3 regions of the Streptomyces sp. NPDC013187 genome follow, and region 2 is predicted to be linked to each of the others. Evidence: riboswitches for the same ligand, from Rfam matches in the RefSeq annotation. Region 2 holds a riboswitch; each other region holds the start of a gene.
What was found. A riboswitch is a leader RNA that binds a small molecule or an ion and turns the genes downstream of it on or off. The one in region 2 is predicted to bind thiamine pyrophosphate.
Positions count from the first base shown of each region.

Region 1: another riboswitch for thiamine pyrophosphate. It lies ahead of ACFY5B_RS27050 (thiamine ABC transporter substrate binding subunit); the one in region 2 lies ahead of thiO (glycine oxidase ThiO).
Region 3: another riboswitch for thiamine pyrophosphate. It lies ahead of thiC (phosphomethylpyrimidine synthase ThiC); the one in region 2 lies ahead of thiO (glycine oxidase ThiO).

Region 1 is NZ_JBIBAF010000013.1:118,295-125,202, forward strand. It holds gene ACFY5B_RS27030 (LAETG motif-containing sortase-dependent surface protein) at 1-365, shown strand, start outside; gene ACFY5B_RS27035 (maleylpyruvate isomerase family mycothiol-dependent enzyme) at 425-1,222, opposite strand; gene ACFY5B_RS27040 (ABC transporter ATP-binding protein) at 1,247-2,266, opposite strand; gene ACFY5B_RS27045 (ABC transporter permease) at 2,266-3,930, opposite strand; gene ACFY5B_RS27050 (thiamine ABC transporter substrate binding subunit) at 3,906-4,943, opposite strand; TPP riboswitch at 5,069-5,175, opposite strand; gene rlmN (23S rRNA (adenine(2503)-C(2))-methyltransferase RlmN) at 5,229-6,335, opposite strand; gene ACFY5B_RS27060 (hypothetical protein) at 6,751-6,908, shown strand, end outside.
Region 2 is NZ_JBIBAF010000007.1:50,354-57,261, reverse strand. It holds gene thiE (thiamine phosphate synthase) at 1-322, opposite strand, end outside; gene ACFY5B_RS15915 (Rv2175c family DNA-binding protein) at 770-1,135, opposite strand; gene ACFY5B_RS15910 (NAD(P)/FAD-dependent oxidoreductase) at 1,229-2,488, opposite strand; gene ACFY5B_RS15905 (hypothetical protein) at 2,521-2,871, opposite strand; TPP riboswitch at 2,924-3,035, shown strand; gene thiO (glycine oxidase ThiO) at 3,033-4,217, shown strand; gene thiS (sulfur carrier protein ThiS) at 4,214-4,414, shown strand; gene ACFY5B_RS15890 (thiazole synthase) at 4,417-5,214, shown strand; gene pknB (Stk1 family PASTA domain-containing Ser/Thr kinase) at 5,302-6,908, shown strand, end outside.
Region 3 is NZ_JBIBAF010000001.1:484,097-491,004, forward strand. It holds gene ACFY5B_RS02285 (IclR family transcriptional regulator) at 1-584, shown strand, start outside; gene ACFY5B_RS02290 (SsgA family sporulation/cell division regulator) at 683-1,117, shown strand; gene ACFY5B_RS02295 (YibE/F family protein) at 1,245-3,014, opposite strand; TPP riboswitch at 3,087-3,276, shown strand; gene thiC (phosphomethylpyrimidine synthase ThiC) at 3,269-5,053, shown strand; gene ACFY5B_RS02305 (hypothetical protein) at 5,252-6,118, opposite strand; gene ACFY5B_RS02310 (metallophosphoesterase) at 6,302-6,908, opposite strand, start outside.

The sequences.
Region 1 (6,908 bases), on a different contig from region 2:
GCATCCACGTCAAGGCCGCCTCGTACGTCGACGAGGACATCAAGCCGAACCTCGTCACCCCGGCCACGGCCTGCAAGAAGGAGGAGGAGCCCCCGGCTTCGACTCCCCCGGCGACTCCGACCCCGTCGGCGTCCCCGTCGACGCCCGCCGAGGAGAGCGAGAGCCCGGCTCCGGAGCCGTCGGAGAGCCAGAGCAGCTCGCCGGCGGGCAACGCGCCCGCCCCGGCCGGTGACTCCAACCTCGCCGAGACCGGCGCCAACTCCAACACCGGCGTCATCGCCGGCATCGCGGCGGCCCTGGTCGTCGTCGGTGGCGGTGCGGTGTTCTTCGGCATGCGCCGCCGCGGAGCCAAGAGCGACAGCTGACGCCCGCGCAGACCGTGACGTGGCCCGTCCCCGACCCGGGGGGCGGGCCACGTCCCGTCTCACCCGAACGTCGCCCGCTCCAGCCAGAACTCCAGCAACTCCCGCTCGCCCAGCACCTCCAACTCCGGTGTCTCCAGCGGAAGCCGACGGTAGAACGCGAGCAGGACGGAGGTGAGCGGCCCGCGCAGGGCCACGTCCGCCTTCCGGTGACCCCGGCGCCAGGCGATGCCGTCCTCGGTGAGCTCCACGAGCCACTCGGCGTTCAGCTCCGGCCCCGTGTCGGTGGCGTGGAGGTGGATGCTGCGGCCGGCGCCGCGCAGTTCCCTCGCCACGTCGTGCGGCACCGTCCGCTGGACGTACTCCACGATCTGCAGCCACTCGTCGATCGCGTCGGCGGCCACCTCGGGCGCGACGTCGTAGGGCAGCCCGGCGGCGAGGGCGGCGTCGGCGCGGTGCACGGTGATCTCGTGTGTCACCCGTCGGGCCCAGAACCCTGCGTTGAGGATCCCGGCCCAACCCCACACCTTCGTGTCCGGCCCGGCCTCCCGCAGTGCGGCGACGACCTGCTTCCCCGCCTCCGCCAGCCAGGCGTCCAGCGCGATGGCGTCCCCCCGCGCCTCGGGCCCGGCCGCACCCGGTACCCGCTCTTCCGGCACCTCCTCCTCGGCCCGGGTGCGCACCATGAGCTCCACCCAGCGCAGAGCGCCTCCCGTGTGCCGTACGAGGTCCTCCAGCGACCACTCCGGGCAGGTCGGCACCGTGGCGGACAGGTCGGCACCGGAGGTGACCACAGACCTCAACAGGCTTACCTGGTGGGCTATCTCGTCGCAGTAACGGTCGTGTGTGAGTGGCGTCATGCCCCGCACCCTAGGCAGGTACGTTCAGCCGAGCACCACGATTTCCGCCGCGTCGAACTCCACGCCCACCTCGCCCCCGACCTCCGGTGCCGCCCGCAGCGCGCACGCCGCCTCCAGGCGCGGGGCGTCCTGAGGCTGGAGGTGGAGGGCGACATGGGTGCCCTTGAAGGTGCGCGCGGTGACCGTGCAGCGCAGGCCCGAGTCGGCGGGCACCAGGCGCACCCCGGCGGGCCGCACCAGCAGGGTGCGTGCGCCCTGCGGGGCCTTCTCCGGCACCGGTACCTTGCCCCAGGGCGTGTCCGCGGCCTCCGTCCCGACCGTCGCCTCGACCACGTTCTCGAAGCCGAGGAAGCGGGCGACGAAGGCGTCGGCGGGCCGCTGCCACACCTCGAGGGGCGTACCGGACTGGGCGATCCGCCCGTCCCGCATCACCACGACCCGGTCGGCCAGCGCGAAGGCCTCCCCCTGATCGTGCGTCACGGCGAGCACGGTCGTGCCCAACCGGCCGAACAGTCCCTTCAGTTCGACGACCAGGCGCTCCCGCAGCGACCGGTCGAGCTGTCCCAGCGGCTCGTCGAGCATCAGCAGCCGTGGGTTGGGCGCGAGGGCCCGGGCCAGTGCCACCCGCTGCTGCTCCCCGCCGGACAGCGCGGCGACGGCCCGGCGGCCCGCGCCCGGCAGCCCCACGAGGTCCAGCAACTCGTCGACCCGCTCGGCCTGTTGCCGCTTCGTCTCGCCGTGCATCCGCAGCCCGAACGCCACGTTGCCGGCCACGTCCCGCTGCGGGAACAGCTGGTGGTCCTGGAACATCAGCCCGACACCCCGCCGGTGCGCGGGCACGCCCGCCTGGTTCCGGCCGTCGAGCACCACCCGCCCGGAGTCGAGGGGTTGCAGCCCGGCCACCGCCCGCAGCAGGGTCGACTTGCCGCTGCCGCTGGGCCCGAGCACACACACGATCTCGTGCTCGACGACCTCCAGATCGACGGCGTCCAGCACGGCACGCCCGCCGAAGCGGACCGTCGCGCCCTGCAGGGCCAGCAGCATCAGAACTCCCCCGTCCGGTCCGTACGGAGCCTCTCCAGCACCAGCAGGGCCACCGCGCACACCACCATCAGCATCGTCGAAAGGGCCATCGCCTGCCCGTAGTTGAGGTCGCCGGGCCGCCCGAGCAGCCGGGCCACGGCCACCGGCAGCGTCGGCCGGTCGGGCCGTGCGATGAACACCGTCGCGCCGAACTCCCCGAGGGACACGGCGAAGGCGAACCCGGCCGCGATCAGCAGCGCCCGCCGCACCATCGGCAGGTCGACCTCCCGCCACACCCGCCAGGGCGAGGCCCCGAGTACCGAGGCCGCCTCCCGCAGCCGTACGTCCACCGCGCGCAGCACGGGCAGCATGGTCCGCACCACGAACGGCACCCCGACGAGCGCCTGCGCGAGCGGCACCAGGACCCAGGAGGACCTGAGATCCAGTGGCGGCTCGTCGAGGGAGATCAGGAACCCGAAGCCGACGGTCACCGCGGACACCCCGAGCGGCAGCATCAGCAGGGCGTCGAAGCCGCGCACGAACCGCCCGGCGTCCCGGCGGGTGAGCGCGCCCGCGGCGAGACCGCCGATCACCACCGCGATGAGCGTGGCGGCGACGGCGTACGACAGGGAGTTGCCGATCGCCTCGATCGGCGGGACCAGGAACACCCCGCCGTCCTCGCGGGTCAGCGCCCGGTAGTAACCGAAGCCGGGCGCGCCGAGGGACCGCTGCACCAGCACGGCCAGCGGCAGCACGAGCAGCACGGCGACGGTGACGAGCACTCCGCCCAGCAGCGCCCACTCCCCCGCGCCGCGCGGTCGGCGCGCCGTCACGGAGGCGTCGACCAGCCGCAGCGCGGTCTCCCGCCGCCGCACGGTCCAGGCGTGCAGGGCGAGGATCGCGCCCACCGCGACGAACTGGATGAGGGTCAGCACGGCCGCCGTGGACAGGTCGAAGATCTCGGAGGTCTGCCGGTAGATCTCCACCTCCAGGGTGGAGAAGGTGGGGCCGCCGAGGATCTGCACGACACCGAAGGAGGTGAAGGTGAACAGGAAGACCATCAGCGCGGCGGCGGCCACGGCCGGGGCGAGCGCGGGCAGCGTGACCTGGCGCCAGGCCCTCAGCGGCGACGCCCCGAGCATCCGCGCGGCCTCTGCCTGCCGCGGGTCGAGCTGCGCCCAGAGCCCGCCGACCGTCCGGACGACGACCGCGTAGTTGAAGAAGACGTGCGCGAGCAGGATCGCCCACACGGTGGTGTCCAGTCGTACGCCGCCCAGCTCGTCGAGCAGCCCGCCCCGCCCGACGAGCGCCAGGAACGCCGTACCGACGACGACCGTCGGCAGCACGAACGGGACGGTCACGACCGCCCGCAGGATCTGTTTGCCGGGGAAGTCGAAGCGGGCGAAGACGTACGCGCCGGGAAGTGCGACGAGCAGCGTGAGCACGGTGGAGACCACCGCCTGCCAGGTGGTGAACCACAGCACGTGCCGGACGTCGGGCTGTGCCAGCACCTCCCCGATCCGCCCGAGGTGCCAGGTCCCGCCGGTCTTGAGGCCGCGCGCCACGATCGCGGCGACGGGGTAGGCGAAGAAGACCGCGAAGAACGCGACGGGCACGGCCAGCAGACCGAACCGCGCCGCCGCGCCCCGCCGCCGGGCGGCTACTTCAGTACGAGTGAGGTCCACGACTTGACCCACTGGTCACGGTGGTCGGCGATCTTCGCCGGGTCCATGGTCTCCGGGTCCTTCGCCTGCGGCCCGTACTTCACGAACTCCGGCGGCACCTGGGCGCCCTCCGTCACGGGGTACACGAACATGTTGAGCGGCATGTCCTCCTGGAACTTCTTGCTGATGAGGAAGTCGAGGAGGGCCTTGCCGCCCTTGGTGTTCTCGGCGTTGGCGAGCAGTCCGGCGTACTCGACCTGCCGGAAGCAGGTGCCCTCGGCGACGCCGGTCGGCGCCGTGCTCGGCTTGGGGTCGGCGAAGACGACCTCGGCGGGCGGCGAGGAGGCGTACGACACGACGAGCGGCCGGTCGCCCTTGGCCTTCTTGCCGCCGGCGGAGCCGGAGAACTCCTCGTTGTAGGCCTGCTCCCAGCCGTCGACGACCTTGACGCCGTTGGCCTTGAGCTTCTTCCAGTAGCCCTCCCAGCCCCCGTCGCCGTACGCGGCGGCGGTGCCGAGCAGGAAGCCGAGGCCGGGCGAGGAGGCGGAGGCGTTCTCGGTCACGAGCAGGTTCTTGTACTGCGGCTTGACGAGGTCGTCGAAGCTCCGCGGCGGCCGCAGCTTGTGGTCGGCGAAGTACTTCTTGTCGTAGTTGACGCAGATGTCGCCGGTGTCGATGGGCGTGACCCGGTGCTTGTCCTGGTCGACCCGGTACTCGGCCTTGATCTGCTCGGACCCCTTCGCCTCGTACGACTGGAACAGGCCGTTGTCGAGGGCGCGGGACAGCAGGGTGTTGTCGACGCCGAAGAAGACGTCGCCCTGCGGGTTGTCCTTGGTCAGGATGGCCTTGTTCACGGCCTGCCCGGCGTCGCCGTCCTTCAGGACGTCTACCTTGTAGCCGGACTGCTTCTCGAAGGCCGCGATGACGTCCTTGGACGCGGCCCACGAGTCGTGGCTGACCAGCGTCACTGTCTTGGAGTCGCCGGACCCCTGACCGCCGTCGGACGACCCGCACGCGGCCAGCGTGCCGGCCATGCCGAGCCCGACGACGACGGCCGTCAGTCGCTTCTTGTTGTTGCTCACTGGATTCCTCCTGGGGTGACCAGGAGAAGACGCGGCCCTGCCCGGGACTTTCGGGGGTCCCGGGCAGGGCGCAACAGCTCGAGTGGTGACCGATCTCCCTACCCAGAATGACCTGGGCCAGGTTCGGAGGGTCTGCGGCCGTGTGCCGCACTCTCAGCGCTGTGGCGCTCCCCTGTCGGAATATGCAGGTGTGGATGTGAAGGTGCCGTTTATGAAGATGTACTGACGACGGTCAGACTACCGTTCGGTCGCGGCGAGCTGACCACACGCCCCGTCGATCTCCTGACCACGGGTGTCCCGGATCGTCACCGGCACACCATGGGCGGCGATGGCCTCCACGAAGGCCTTCTCGTCCTCGGGCCGCGAGGCGGTCCACTTCGACCCGGGCGTCGGGTTCAGCGGAATCAGGTTCACGTGCACGGGCTTGCCCTTGAGCAGCCGCCCGAGCCGGTCACCGCGCCAGGCCTGGTCGTTGATGTCCCGGATCAGCGCGTACTCGATGGACAGCCGGCGCCCGGACTTGGCGCTGTACTCGAAGCCCGCGTCGAGCACCTCGCGCACCTTCCAGCGCGTGTTCACGGGGACGAGGGTGTCGCGCAGCTCGTCGTCGGGCGCGTGCAGCGAGATGGCGAGGCGGCACTTGAAGCCCTCGTCGGCGAACCGGTGGATGGCGGGGACGAGGCCGACGGTGGAGACGGTGATGCCGCGCTGGGACAGGCCGAGACCGTCGGGCTCGGGGTCGGTGAGCCGCCGGATGGACCCGATGACCCGGTTGTAGTTGGCGAGCGGCTCGCCCATGCCCATGAAGACGATGTTGCTGAGCCGCGCGGGACCGCCGGGGACCTCGCCGTCCCGCAGCGCCCGCATGCCGTCGACGATCTGGTGCACGATCTCGGCGGTGGACAGATTCCGGTCGAGACCCGCCTGCCCGGTGGCACAGAACGGGCAGTTCATCCCGCACCCGGCCTGGGAGCTGATGCACATGGTCACCCGGTCGGGGTAGCGCATCAGCACGGACTCGACGAGCGTCCCGTCGAACAGCCGCCACAGGGTCTTGCGGGTGGTGCCCTGGTCGGTCGACAGATGCCGCACGACGGTCATCAGCTCGGGCAGCAGGGCTTCCTGCAGCCGGCCCCGGGAACCGGCCGGAATGTCCGTCCACTGCTCCGGATCATGCGCGTACCGCGCGAAGTAGTGCTGCGAGAGCTGCTTGGCACGAAACGGCTTCTCCCCGACCGCGGCAACGGCCTCCTTGCGCTCGGCAGGAGTGAGATCGGCAAGATGCCGCGGCGGCTTCTTGGCTCCGCGGGGGGCGACGAAAGTGAGTTCTCCGGGTGCAGGCATAACCCTCCCAGTGTCGCAGATCAACTCGGGGAGCCCAGGCCGGAGTGGGGTGGGGGTGGTCACCTGTGGGTGCCGACTGTCAGCGTTGGTCGGCCTCGGACGGCCCAGGGACGGCCCGAGGGCTGGGCTGCTACAAGCACTGCTTCGCGAACGGCCGTCCCACCTTGCGGTCCGAACCAGTGGGGTTACGCATCTCTGCTGGCCTACCGCCACTCCCTTGATCGGCATGCATGAATCTCGATTTTGTGCTGCCCTAGAAATAGGTAGGGCACACATACCGCCCCTAGGCGGAAGCTCCCGCTCACTACGGGAGAAGGGACAACCTGCACGGCACGGCCGCAGCGGGCCATCTCCCCTTGCTTGGGATGCGATTCCAGTGAATGTCCGAAATGCTTTGACCACATGCAGCCCATTGATGATGGCTGCAGCAATTGGACTGAGCACCGCCCCTGCAGGACCATCACAGGCAGCCACAGCAGCCAGCGCATTCCCCGAGGCTGGCGCATACGCAACCCAGGGCGACAGTAACATCATTTCAGATGATGGGGAGTTGCAAGTCTCCTGGATAGGCAG
Region 2 (6,908 bases):
GGAGCGCGCGGGCCGCGGGGACCGGGAGGTCGCCTTGGCCGAGGTGCAGGACGTCGGAGCCGGCGGCGTGGGCGACGTCCGCACGGTCGTTGACCGCGAGGAGCTTGCCGTGCCGGGCACAGGCGTCGGCGAAGACGGCCAGGTGCTCCAGTTCCTCGGCGGCCTCCATGCCCTTGTCCCGCAACTGCACGATGTCGACCCCGCCGGTCAGCACGGCGTCGAGGAACTCCCCGAGATCGCCCTGCCGCTTGCGCGCGTCGGTGCAGAGGTAGACCCGGGCGTCGGCGAGCTGGGCCCGGGCGGTGGCGGCGGTGCCGGTCATACGTGTCCCCCTGGGTGTCGTGGCGTGCGGGTGGGCCCGCGTGGACGGCGTGCGGCGCGGGACGCACCTGTCGCGCCGCGAACGCCTCGGGCACCTTACGCCTGCCCCGGCCGGCGGCAGCCCCGCCGACCACGCCGTCGGCCTCCGCAGCCCTGGTGGTCATGGCCTGCCCGCGGCAGCCCCGCCGACCACGCCGTCGGCCTCCGCAGCCCCGGTGGTCATGGCCTGCCCGCGGCAGCCCCGCCGACCACGCCGTTGACCGCCGCAGCCCCGGTGGTGATGGCGTGCCGGTGGCATCCGTAGCCACGCCGGTGACGCTCGCAGCCCCGCACAGGGCGCGAGCCGCCCCCGGGCCGTGACCCCTCGGGTCACGGCCCTCACGTCGGGCGGTTGTTCAGGTCCGGCCCCGCTCGCACGGCACCGGACGGTTGTCCCGTCGCGGCCGGGTCAGACCGCGAGCGCCTGGGCGCGGCGCTTCACCTCCGTGCCGCGATTCTCGCTGAGCGCCTGCGCGGGGGTGCCGGGCAGGCTGGGGTCCGGGGTGAAGAGCCACTCCAGCATCTCTTCGTCCGTGAAGCCGTCGTCCCGCAGGAGCGTCAGGGTCCCGGACAGGCCCTTGACGACCTTGTCCCCGTCGATGAAGGCGGCAGGGACGTGCAGCGCGCGGTTCTCACCTCGGCGTACGGCGATGAGCTGGCCCTCCTTGACCAGCTGCCGCACACGCGTCACCTCGACGCCGAGCTGCTCGGCGATGTCGGGGAGGGTGAGCCAGGCGGGGACGAGAGCATCGATCTTTGCGTCAATCTCGGTCACGGAAACCAGCCTGCCATTTGCCAGTGACAGTCGGAAGTCGGACCGGTCCACAAGGGCGGACGCGCCGCGCCCGGACGCACCACCCCGCGGCCCTCACCGAGGCGGTGGCGGCTGGGCCGTCGCCGCTTTCATGGGCCTGGCCGGATCCGCCAGCAGCACCGGGTTCATCGGTGTGCCGGACTCGATCAGGCGGCGGCCCTGGGCCAGGTCCCGGGGCCGGCCCACCGCGAGCAGCGCGACCAGCCTCTCGCCCCGCAGCCAGCAGACCGTCCAGGCCGGACCGGAAGGGTCGCCCCGCCACAGGGTGGTGTCCGCGGCCGCGTGGTGCCCGGCGTACTGGACGAACCGCCCGAACTGCTCGGACCAGAAGTACGGCACCGGGTCGTACACCGCCGGCGGCTCCCCGGTGGCCCCGCCGACGATGTTCACGGCGACCGTGCGCGGCCCCTGGAGGGCGTTGTCCCAGTGGTGGATCAGCAGGCGCCCGCCGTAGCGCCCCGAGGGGAAGGAGGCGCAGTCGCCGACCGCGTACACATCCGGCACGGCCGTGCGCAGATGCTCGTCGGCCTCGATCTCGCCGTGGGTGCCCAGCTCGATCCCGGAGCTGGCCAGCCAGGCCGTGGCGGGGCGGGCGCCGATGCCGACGACGACCGCGCCCGCGGGCAGCCGCGAGCCGTCGTCGAGGACGACGACACCGGGTTCGACGCGCTCCACGCGCGCGTGCGTCCGCAAGGCCGCGCCCGCGTCGGCGTACCAGCCGGCCATGGGGGCGGCGACCTCGGCGGGCAGCGCCCCGGCGAGCGGGCGTTCGGCGGCCTCTACGACGGTCACCGCGCAGCCCGCCTCGCGCGCCGCGGTGGCGAACTCCGCACCGATCCAGCCCGCGCCGACGACCACGATGTCGTGCTGACGGGCCAGCACCGGCCGCAACCGCTCGGCGTCGTCCAGGGTGCGCAGCAGGTGCACACCCGGCACGCCCTCGGTGCCGGGCAGCCGGACGGGTTCCGCGCCGGTCGCGACCACGAGGACGTCGTACGGCACGGGCCCGCCCTCGGTGTCCAGCTCGTGGTCGGCGGGGCGCAGGCCCAGCACCTCGCAGCCGAGCCGCAGTTCGATGCCGAGGGCTTCGAAGTCGACGTCGAAGGCGGATCCCTCGGACTTGCCGAGCAGAACGGCCTTGGACAACGGGGGCCGATCGTAAGGCTGGTGGGGTTCGGCGCCGATGAGGATCACGTCGCCGGTGAAGCCCTGCTCGCGCAAGGCTACGGCGGTCTGCACCCCGGCCATGCCCGCACCCGCCACGACGACGCGCCGCGGTGCGGACGGACCTGGTTCCTGCGTCTGCTCGCTCACCTGATCACCATAGACACCTGACGTTCTGTCAGTCAGTGCTCATGCGCCGTGACCTGCTCCACAACGCTCGTGCCGTTGCCCCGCTGGGACTCCCACTCCCAGGTCTCCTCCAGCCGCACCCGCCCGTCGGGCAGCTCCACGACCGCCGAGACGCAGTGCCCCGAGGAGGTGGTGCCGTCCCGCTTGAGCTGGACGTACCGGAAGTCCAGCCGGTCACCTTCCCGGGTACCCACGAGGTGCCCGCGTACGACGTCGCCGCCCGTGTACTCGGCCCAGATCTCGCCCTCCCGCTCGTGGTACGTGAACCGGGTGCGGGTCCCCACCTGGCCCGGTGCCTGGTCGGCGACCGGGGCGAGGACGAGACCGTCGAGGGATCGGGCCATGGGCTGAGGCTCCCTTACTGCGGGACCGGGCATCGGGCTAGGGTGGCCAACGTAAAGCACTCGCGGGAGCCCGGACGCACCGGGCTGAGAGGGAGGCTGGCGGCCTCCGACCGTACGAACCTGATCCGGGTCATGCCGGCGAAGGGAGGGGCTGGACGCCCATGTCGCCTACGTCCACATCCACGTCCGCATCGTCGGACGTCCTGGTCATCGGGGGCGGGATCATCGGCCTGGTCACGGCCTGGCGGGCCGCGCAACGGGGGTTCGCCACGGCCGTCGTGGACCCCGAGCCGGGCGGCGGGGCCGCGCAGGTCGCCGCCGGCATGCTGGCCGCCGTCACGGAGCTGCACTACGGCGAGCAGACCCTGCTCGGTCTGAACCTCGCCTCCGCCCGGCGGTACCCGGACTTCGCCGCCGAACTCACCGAGGTGACCGGCCGGGACCTCGGCTACCGCCGCTGCGGCACGCTCGCCGTGGCCCTGGACGCCGACGACCGGGCCCACCTGCGCGAACTGCACGCCCTGCAGCAGCAGTCGGGGCTGGAGTCGCAGTGGCTGTCCGGGCGCGACTGCCGGCGCCTGGAGCCGATGCTCGCGCCGGGCGTGCGCGGCGGGCTGCGGGTCGACGGCGATCACCAGATCGACCCCCGGCGGCTGGCCGGGGCCCTTCTCGCCGCGTGCGAGCGGGCGGGCGTGGTCTTCCACCCGACGTGGGCGGAGCGGCTGACCGTCGTCCGGGACCGGGCCACGGGTGCCGTCCTGGCCGACGGGACCGAGGCCGCCGCCGGGCAGGTGGTGCTCGCCGGGGGCAGTCTGAGCGGGCGGCTCGCCGGCGTCCCGGAGGACGTGCTGCCTCCGGTGCGGCCGGTGAAGGGGCAGGTTCTGCGGTTGACCATGCCGCAGCGGCACGGGCCGTTCCTGAGCCGGACCGTGCGCGCGGTCGTGCGCGGCAGCCACGTCTACCTGGTGCCGCGTGCGAGCGGCGAACTGGTCGTCGGGGCCACCAGCGAGGAGCTGGGCTGGGACACCACCGTGACCGCGGGCGGCGTGTACGAGCTGCTGCGGGACGCGCACGAGCTGGTCCCGGGCATCACCGAGCTGCCGCTCACCGAGACCAGGGCCGGGCTGCGGCCCGGCTCCCCCGACAACGCGCCCCTGCTCGGACCCACCGGTCTGGAGGGGCTGCTGCTGGCCACCGGGCACTACCGCAACGGCGTCCTGCTCACCCCGGTGACCGGTGACGCCATGGCGCACGTCCTGGCGACGGGCGAACTCCCCGAGGAGGCACGCCCCTTCACCCCGAAGCGCTTCAGCCCCGCCACCGCACTCACGGAGCAGCCCGCATGAACATCTCCGTCAACGGCGAGCCCCGGGACGTCGGGCCCGGCACGGCTCTGGACACCGTGGTGAGGTCGCTCACGGCCTCACCCTCGGGCGTGGCCGCCGCCCTCAACGAAACCGTCGTCCCGCGTACCCAGTGGCCCTCCACGCCCCTGTCCGAGGGGGACCGCGTGGAAGTCCTCACCGCCGTCCAGGGAGGCTGATCATGGCCGACGATCCGTTCGTCCTCGGTGGTACGTCGTTCACGTCCCGTCTGATCATGGGTACGGGCGGGGCGCCCAGCCTCGACGTCCTGGAGCGGTCGCTGGTCGCGTCCGGGACGGAGCTGACGACGGTCGCGATGCGCCGGGTGAACGCCTCGGTGCACGGCTCGGTGCTGTCCGTACTCGACAGGCTCGGTATCCGGGTGCTGCCGAACACGGCGGGCTGCTTCACCGCCGGTGAGGCCGTCCTCACGGCCCGCCTGGCGCGCGAGGCCCTCGGCACGGACCTGGTCAAGCTGGAGGTCATCGCCGACGAGCGCACACTGCTGCCGGACCCGATCGAGACGCTGGAGGCGGCCGAGACCCTGGTCGACGACGGGTTCACGGTGCTGCCGTACACCAACGACGATCCGGTGCTCGCGCGGAAGCTGGAGGACGCGGGCTGCGCCGCGATCATGCCGCTGGGCTCGCCGATCGGCTCCGGGCTCGGCATCCGCAACCCGCACAACTTCCAGCTGATCGTCGAGCACGCGCGCGTACCGGTGATCCTGGACGCGGGCGCCGGGACGGCGTCGGACGCGGCACTGGCGATGGAGCTGGGGTGTGCGGGCGTGATGCTGGCCTCGGCGGTGACGCGGGCGCAGGAACCCGTGCTGATGGCCGACGCCATGCGGCACGCCGTGGAGGCGGGGCGGCTGGCGTACCGGGCCGGGCGGATTCCCCGGCGGCATTTCGCGCAGGCGTCGTCGCCCGCGGAGGGCCTGGCCGCGCTGGACCCGGAGCGTCCCGCTTTCCAGTAGGGGCACACGTCACAGGTCGGCTGCAGTCGCGCCCCGGAAACAGCCGGGGGGACGGGGCTGTCGGTCGTGGCTCGTACACTCGCCTGCGTGGACACGACCCTTCAGGACCCCTTGGTCGGGCAGGTGCTCGACGGCCGGTATCGCATCGACGCGCGGATCGCGGTCGGCGGGATGGCCACGGTCTACCGGGCCGTGGACACCCGGCTCGACCGGGTCCTCGCGCTCAAGGTGATGCACCCCTCGCTCGCGGTCGACGCCTCGTTCGTCGAGCGGTTCATCCGCGAGGCGAAGTCGGTGGCCCGGCTGGCCCATCCGAACGTGGTGCAGGTCTTCGACCAGGGCACCGACGGCTCGTACGTGTACCTGGCGATGGAGTACGTCGCGGGCTGCACCCTGAGGGACGTGCTGCGCGAGCGCGGGGCGCTGCAGCCGCGGGCCGCCCTGGACATCCTGGAGCCGGTGCTGGCCGCACTGGGCGCGGCGCACCGCGCCGGGTTCGTGCACCGCGACATGAAGCCCGAGAACGTCCTGATCGGGGACGACGGCCGGGTGAAGGTCGCCGACTTCGGCCTGGTCCGGGCCGTGGACACGGTGACGAACACCACCGGCACCGTGCTCGGCACGGTCTCGTACCTCGCCCCGGAGCAGATAGAGGACGGCACCGCCGATCCCCGCGTCGACGTGTACGCGTGCGGCGTGATGCTGTACGAGATGCTGACCGGCGACAAGCCGCACGACGGGGACTCCCCCGCCGTGATCCTCTACAAGCACCTGCACGAGGACGTGCCCCCGCCCTCGGCCGCCGTGCCCGGCATGGCGTACGAGCTGGACGCGATGGTGGCCTCGGCGACGGCCCGCACCCCGGCCCTCCGTCCGCACGACGCGGTAGCGCTGCTCGCGCAGGTCCGTGACGGGCGCGGCCGGCTCGACGAGGAGCAGCTGGACGCCGTGCCGCCGCAGGCGCTCGCGGTGGACCACGACAACGGCGACGACCGGACGACCGTGATCCCGCGCGCCCTGACCACGCCTCGCCCGCTGCCGGCCGACGGGGACGACGAGGCCTCCGCCGCCCTGGACCGCACCAGCCGCTTCGCGTCCCCGCCGCCGCCCCCGCCGTCCAGGCGCCGCCGGGGGCCGCTGCGCGGCCCTGCGGTGATCGTCGTCGCAGTCCTGCTCGTGCTGGGCCTCGGTGTCGGCGTCTGGTACATCAACTCCGGCCAGTTCACCGAGGTCCCGCCGCTGCTGGCGAAGACCCAGGAGCAGGCCGAGGACCGGCTGCGGGACGCCGGTCTCGAGCTCGGCAAGGTGGAGCACGCCTACAGCGACACCGTGGAGCGCGGCCAGGTCATCAGCAGCGACCCGAAGGCCGGGACGCGCATCCGCGGCAACGACTCGGTGGGCATCACGGTCTCCGACGGCCCCGAGACCGTGCGGGTGCCCGCTCTGGCGGGCCGGAAGCTGGGCGAGGCGCGGGACCTGCTGAAGGACGACGGGCTGCAGCCGGGCATGGTCACCCGGGAGTTCAGCGAGGACGTGCCGCGCGGCTCGGTGGTCTCCGCGCGCCCGGCCGACGGCACGAAGGTGCGCGCGGGCACGGCCGTCGCGCTGGTCGTCAGCAAGGGCGCCCCCATCGACATCCCCGATGTCACCGGCTCGGACGAGGCCGACGCGCGGTCCGAGCTGACCGAGGCCGG
Region 3 (6,908 bases), on a different contig from region 2:
GCCGGGACAAGGGCCTGTTCTTCCTCGGTGAGGCGGCCGAGCGGCTGAGCGGCAGCGGGGCGCGGCAGAAACGTCGCAGCACGATCGTCGACGCCTTGGCGCACTGGCGGGACACCCTGGGCGTGCCCGTGTACTACGCGGTCTACCGCGAGGGCGAGATCGAGGTCATGTGCGTCTCCGACACCCCCGCCAACCCGGCGGTCGAGGAATGGGCCGACTTCCGGGAGACCGGGCACGCGCACGCCGTCGGGCAGTGCCTTCTGTCCCAACTGGACGAGGAGGCACGCCGTGACCACCTCGACCGCTACCCGGTGCAGCCCCTCACGCCCTACACGGTGCGCGACAACCACAGCCTGCTCAGGCGCCTGGAGCGGATCCGGCGGATGGAGCCGGTGACCGAGCGCCAGGAGTACGCCCTGGGCGCGGTCTGCGCCGCGATCCCCCTCACCCTCGGCACCACGGCAGCGACGATGGCCATCTCACTCCCCGCACACCAGGCCGACCGGCTGCTGCCCGCGGCCCGGCAGTTGCAGGCAGAGATGGGGCGACGGCTCGGCTCGCTCGCTCTCTCTATCAGTATGTGAAAACTCACTCCTTGTGATCTGCTGTGTACGTTCAGCAAGATTCCACCAAGTGTCAGAGGTTCGTTCCCGGCCAGTAACGGCGATTGACGGGGTTATCGATGCGCGAGTCCGTACAAGCAGAGGTCATGATGAGCTTTCTCGTGTCCGAGGAGCTCTCCTTCCGCATTCCGGTGGAGCTGCGCTATGAGTCCAGTGATCCCTATGCCGTCAGGCTGACGTTCCACTTGCCCGGTGATGCCCCGGTGACGTGGGCTTTTGGGCGGGAGTTGCTGATCGACGGGGTCGGCCGGCCGTGCGGGGAGGGCGATGTGCGCGTCACGCCCGTCGAACCCGACGCGTTGGGCGAGGTGTTGATCCGGCTTCAGGTGGGCAGCGACCAGGCGTTGTTCCGTTCCTCGACGGCACCGCTCGTCGCTTTCCTGGACCGTACGGACAAGCTGGTGCCGCTGGGCCAGGAAGGTTCGCTCGCCGACTTCGACGCGCACCTCGACGAGGCCCTGGACCGCATCCTCGCCGAGCAGGGCGCCGGCTGAGACATGGCCCGGCGGCACGGTGGAGTAACGCTTCACCGGGCGCCGCCGAGCTGTGCAGGAACGCTTCTTCCTGTGATCGTCCTACGATCTTCCTCCGACCGGGCGGGACGCCTCGGGCACTCAGGCGTCAGCGCTTGCGGCGCCTGCCCCGCCCCCCGCGGGCCGGGACCACGGAGGCCTCCGGGGAGGGTTCCGTGCCGGGGCGGTCGGCCGAGACCACCAGCGCCGCCAAGGCGGTGGTGACCGGCACCGAGGCGACCAGGCCGATCGAACCGACCAGCGTGCGCACGATCTCCTCCGCGACCAGCTCACTGTTGGCCACCGTCCCCACACTGCTCTGCGCGATGGAGAACAGCAGCAGCAGGGGCAGCGCGGCACCCGCGTAGGCGAGGACGAGCGTGTTGACGACCGAGGCGATGTGGTCGCGGCCGATCCGGATGCCCGCGCGGTAGAGGCCCCGCCAGCCCATCGACGGGTTGGCCTCGTGCAGCTCCCACACCGCCGAGGTCTGCGTCACCGTCACGTCGTCGAGCACGCCGAGCGACCCGATGATGACGCCGGCCAGCAGCAGACCGCTCATGTCGATCGTCGGGTAGAGGCCGTGGATCAGCCCGGTGTTGTCGTCGGTGTTCCCGCTCAGGGCGGCCCAGTCGATGAACACCGAGCCGAGGATGCCGATCAGCAGCAGCGAGATGAGGGTGCCGAGCACCGCCACGGACGTCCGGGCGGACAGACCGTGACACAGGTACAGGGCGATGAGCATGATGGCGCTCGCGCCGACCACCGCCACGACCAGCGGGTTGGAGCCCTGCAGGATCGCGGGCAGGATGAAGAAGTTCAGCACCATGAAGCTGATGGCCAGGGCGACCAGCGCCATGACACCCCGCATCCGCCCGACGACCACCACGGCCAGGGCGAAGATGCCCGCGAGCAGGGCCATGGGCAGACGGCGGTTGATGTCGGTGACCGAGTACTGCAGGTCCTTCGGCGCCGAGGGCTCGTAGGCGACCACGACCTCCTGGCCCTCGTGCAGCTGGCGGGACTGGTCGGGCTGGACGATCTCGGTGAACGTACGGCCCTTGTCGTCACCGCTGTCGACCCGGATCGTCGCCCGCTTGCAGGTGCCCTTCTCCTCCTGCACCGCGGAGGAACCCTCGGCCGTGGAGGTGTCACCGGTCGGCGGCACGCCCGAAGCGCCGGCCTCCTTACAGCTCACTTCGACCACCTTGGTGACCGTGGCGTCCTGCGTCTGCCGGTCGAAACCGACGCCGGTGCGCTCGTGCGCCGGAGCGCCGCCCGGCCACAGCACGGCGAGACCGACCAGCACGGCAGCGGCGAACGGGATCAGGATCGCCGCGATGACCTTGCGCAGATGCAGGGAGACCGGGGTGGCCGGGCCGTGACTGTGAGAATGCCCGTGCCCGCCACCCGAGCCGGAACCGGGGCCGTGCCCGTCGCCTCCGCCCTGACCGTGACCCTGTTCGTTGCCTCCGCCGGGACCGGGGCCGTCCCCGGCGCCTCCGCCGTGGCCGTGACCGCCGCCTCCGCTGGGGCCTGATCCGTACCCGCCACCGGTGCCAGGTCCGGAGCCCTGCCCACCGAGGGGACCACTGTGGTCCGCATGACCGCGGGGATAACCGGTGCCCCGGCCGCCGCCGGAGCCCGGCCCATACCCACCGGGGTCACCAGGACCGAACCCCGCGTCCCGCCCGTACCCGAGCTCAGGGCTCTGTCTCCTGGCCGGCCCCTGCTCTCTGGCCGGTTCCTGCCCCCTGGCGGGTCCCTGTCCGGCCCCGGCGGCGAAATCATGGCCGTCACCACGGCCGTTGCCGTTTCCGGCGCCGGATCCGCGGGGCGGCTCGGGCGGTGGGAAGGAGGAACGCTGCGTCGTGGTCACCGCCCGATCATCGCAAGAACGAGGGGGGCCCTCTGTTCACCGCGCCAGAATTGCCGCTAGCGTGGGGGCACCTTTTGTACACGCGGGAGCTCGGAGCACCGGGCTGAGAGGGCGCTGACCTCCGTCCCAGCGATGTTTCACATGAAACATCGCTGGAGTCGAGTGATGTTTCACACGAAGCATCGCCGGACGGAAACCGCTGCGTCGACCGCCGAACCTGTTACCGGGTAATGCCGGCGTAGGGAGTAGGTCTCATGACCAACAAGGACGCACGCACGCCTGCCTCCGTTCAGGACGAGACGTCCCAGGAGGCCGGGAAGTCCATCGGCTGGCACAAGGCGTACATCGAGGGCACCCGCCCCGACCTGCGCGTGCCGGTCCGTCAGGTGCACCTCACCAACGGCCAGGCGGTCACGCTGTACGACACGTCGGGCCCCTACACCGATCCACTCGTCGACACCGACGTCCGCAGGGGTTTGCCGCCGCTGCGCGAGAACTGGATCATCGCCCGCGGCGACACCGAGGAGTACGCGGGCCGCCCCGTCCGTCCCGAGGACGACGGCATCAAGCACACCTCGCCCCGTGGCGGTCTCCGCAACCTGGACGCGGTCTTCCCCGGCCGGCCCCGCCAGCCGCGCCGCGGCAGGGGCGGAGAGGCGGTCACCCAACTCGCGTACGCCCGCCGCGGCGAGATCACGCCCGAGATGGAGTACGTGGCCATCCGGGAGAACGTCTCGCCCGAGGTGGTCCGCGACGAGATCGCCGCAGGTCGGGCCGTGCTGCCGGCCAACGTCAACCACCCGGAGATCGAGCCGATGATCATCGGCAAGCGATTCCTGGTGAAGGTCAACGCCAACATCGGCAACTCGGCGGTGACCTCCTCCATCGAGGAGGAGGTCGAGAAAATGACCTGGGCGACCCGCTGGGGCGCCGACACGGTCATGGACCTGTCCACCGGCCGCAACATCCACACCACCCGCGAGTGGGTGCTGCGCAACTCCCCCGTGCCCATCGGCACCGTGCCGCTCTACCAGGCCCTGGAAAAGGTCGACGGCCGGGCCGAGGAGCTGACCTGGGAGATCTACAAGGACACGGTCATCGAACAGGCCGAGCAGGGCGTGGACTACATGACGGTCCACGCGGGTGTACGCCTGCCGTACGTGCCGCTCACGGCGAACCGCAAGACCGGCATCGTCTCCCGGGGCGGCTCGATCATGGCGGCCTGGTGCCTCGCGCACCACAAGGAGTCGTTCCTGTACGAGAACTTCGAGGAGCTCTGCGAGATCCTCGCCGCGTACGACGTCACGTACTCGCTCGGGGACGGCCTCAGGCCCGGATCGATCGCGGACGCCAACGACGAGGCGCAGTTCGCGGAGTTGCGCACGCTCGGGGAACTCAACCGGATCGCGAAGCGTTTCAACGTTCAGACCATGATCGAGGGCCCGGGCCACGTCCCGATGCACAAGATCAAGGAGAACATCGACCTTCAGCAGGAGATCTGCGATGAAGCTCCGTTCTATACGCTCGGCCCGCTGACCACGGACGTCGCCCCGGCGTACGACCACATCACCTCCGGCATCGGTGCCGCGATGATCGCCTGGTGGGGCACGGCGATGCTGTGTTACGTCACGCCCAAGGAGCACTTGGGTCTGCCGAACCGTGACGACGTCAAGACCGGCGTGATCACCTACAAGATCGCCGCCCACGCAGCCGACCTCGCCAAGGGCCACCCGGGTGCGCAGGAGTGGGACGACGCGCTGTCGGACGCTCGTTTCGAGTTCCGGTGGGAGGACCAGTTCAACCTGGCCCTCGACCCGGACACGGCACGGGAGTTCCACGACGAGACCCTGCCCGCGGAGCCCGCCAAGACGGCTCACTTCTGCTCGATGTGCGGTCCCAAGTTCTGCAGCATGAAGATCTCGCAGGACATCCGCCGGGAACACGGCGGCACACGCGCCGAGGTCGAGGAGGGCATGGCCCTGAAGTCGAAGGAGTTCGCGGCGAGCGGGAACCGCGTGTACCTGCCCATCGCGGACTGACCGCCGCGCACAGGCCTGGGGCCGGCCGGCCCCGCGCCGCGCACAGACCCGGGGCCGACGGGCCCCGGCCTGTGGAGGTGCCGTGCGAGGAGCCGCCCGGGTCTCTCCGCCCGTGGAGGGCGGGGTACCCGGACGGGCTCCGACGGTTACTCCGGCCTGCCCGTGAAGGGTGGGGTTGCCGGGCATGGGCTCCGACGGTTACTCCGGTTGGTGCTCCGGCCCTCCGAAGTCCGGGCTCGTGTAGTCCGGGCTGCTGAAGCTGGGGCGCGAGCCGCGGTCGCCGTCGTCCGGGCTGGTGAACCCCGGGCGGTCGTAGCCGAGGTGCGGCATGCGGCTGACCGGAGTGGACGAGGGCGTGTGCTGCAGCGCGGCGGCCGCGCCGGGGTCGGCGAGTGCCTCCCGCAGGAAAGGCAGGATGCCGCGTTCCAGCAGGGCCTCGTGCCAGGCCTCCTTGGCTTGGGCCACCTCGCCCTGCAGTTCGCCGTACGGCCCGCCCTCGGCCGTGGGCTTGTTCCGCAGAGCGGTGAGCAGCAGCCCCACCGCGGCGACGAGGATCGCGACCGCGGTCACGGCACCGAAGACCCAGCCCGTGGTGAGCATGGTCCGGGCGAACCCCTGCTCGGGGTCGAGCATCCGCAGGATGTAGCCGACGAGCAGGAAGATCGCCGCGGCGGTACCGGCCAGGACGGGTGCGAGGACGGCGACGACGGCGACGGCGCCCGCGCCGGTGGTCTCGGCGACCCCTCCCACGGTGGCGGCGAGCCCCGACGCACCCGAGCCCGCCTCGGAGGAGTCGGACCCGCGCACGGCCGGTGAGGCGGCCGATGCCGGCTGACGCAGTTCGTCGCGGACCTTGACGTAGTGCTGGTACTCCGTCGAGGCGGCGGCCGTGATGAGCGCGGTGGCGCTCAGCGCCATGGTGCGCAGCTGTTCGGGGTTGAGCCGCTGTCCGACAGCGGCCAGTTCCGGACGGTGTGGTGCGGAGCGCAGCGCCTCATCGAGGATCCGCTCGTATTCCTGACGGTCCTCGCTCAGCAGGTGCTGCGGAACGCTGTTCATGTGCATCCCCCGATGCTCCGTAGGGCTTGGGGCTCGGCATGCTGACGAGCCGTCGGGCAGAAACGGAGGGGAGCCTGCTACGGATAAGCCGATGGTAGAGCGGTGACGGTATGCGGTGACAGGGGGTTTACCGAAATTGACCCCGCACCGGCCCGGTCCTCCGACCGGGAACGCCTGCCCGGTGAACGTTCACGTATGGAGCGGCAGTTGCTGGACCAGCAACTTTCCGGCCATGGTCACGCCGCCGTCCATCGCGATGGCGAGTCCGTCGGCGTAGACGTGCGGTCCCTCGATCACGGGGTCGCGGTTGTCCTCGTCGTCCTCGGAGCCGACCTCGCCCAGCAGATAGGGGATCGGGCTGTGCCCGTGAACGATGCGGGTGCCCCCGTACGTATCGAGGAGGGAGCGCACGGCGGCCGCGCCGCCCTCGTCGCGGAAGGAGAACCGCTTGGTGAACTTGCGGAACAGGTCCCAGACCTCGTCCGCGTCGTTGCGGGTGATCGTCTCGCGGACGGTGTCGTTGACCTCTTCGATGGAGCGGCCGTAGTCGAGATAGGCGGTGGTGTCGGAGTGGACGAGCAGGTGGCCGTCGACCTCCTCGACGGCGTCCAGGCGGGACATCCACTGCAGGTGGTGGTCCTGGAGGCGGTCCATGTCGGTCTTCTGGCCGCCGTTGAGCAGCCAGGCCGCCTGGAAGGTGGCGGTGCCCGCGCCGGAGTTGACGGGGGTGTCGCCGAATCGCTTCGCACCCAGCAGCAGCAGTTCGTGGTTGCCCATGAGCGCCTTGCAGTAGCCG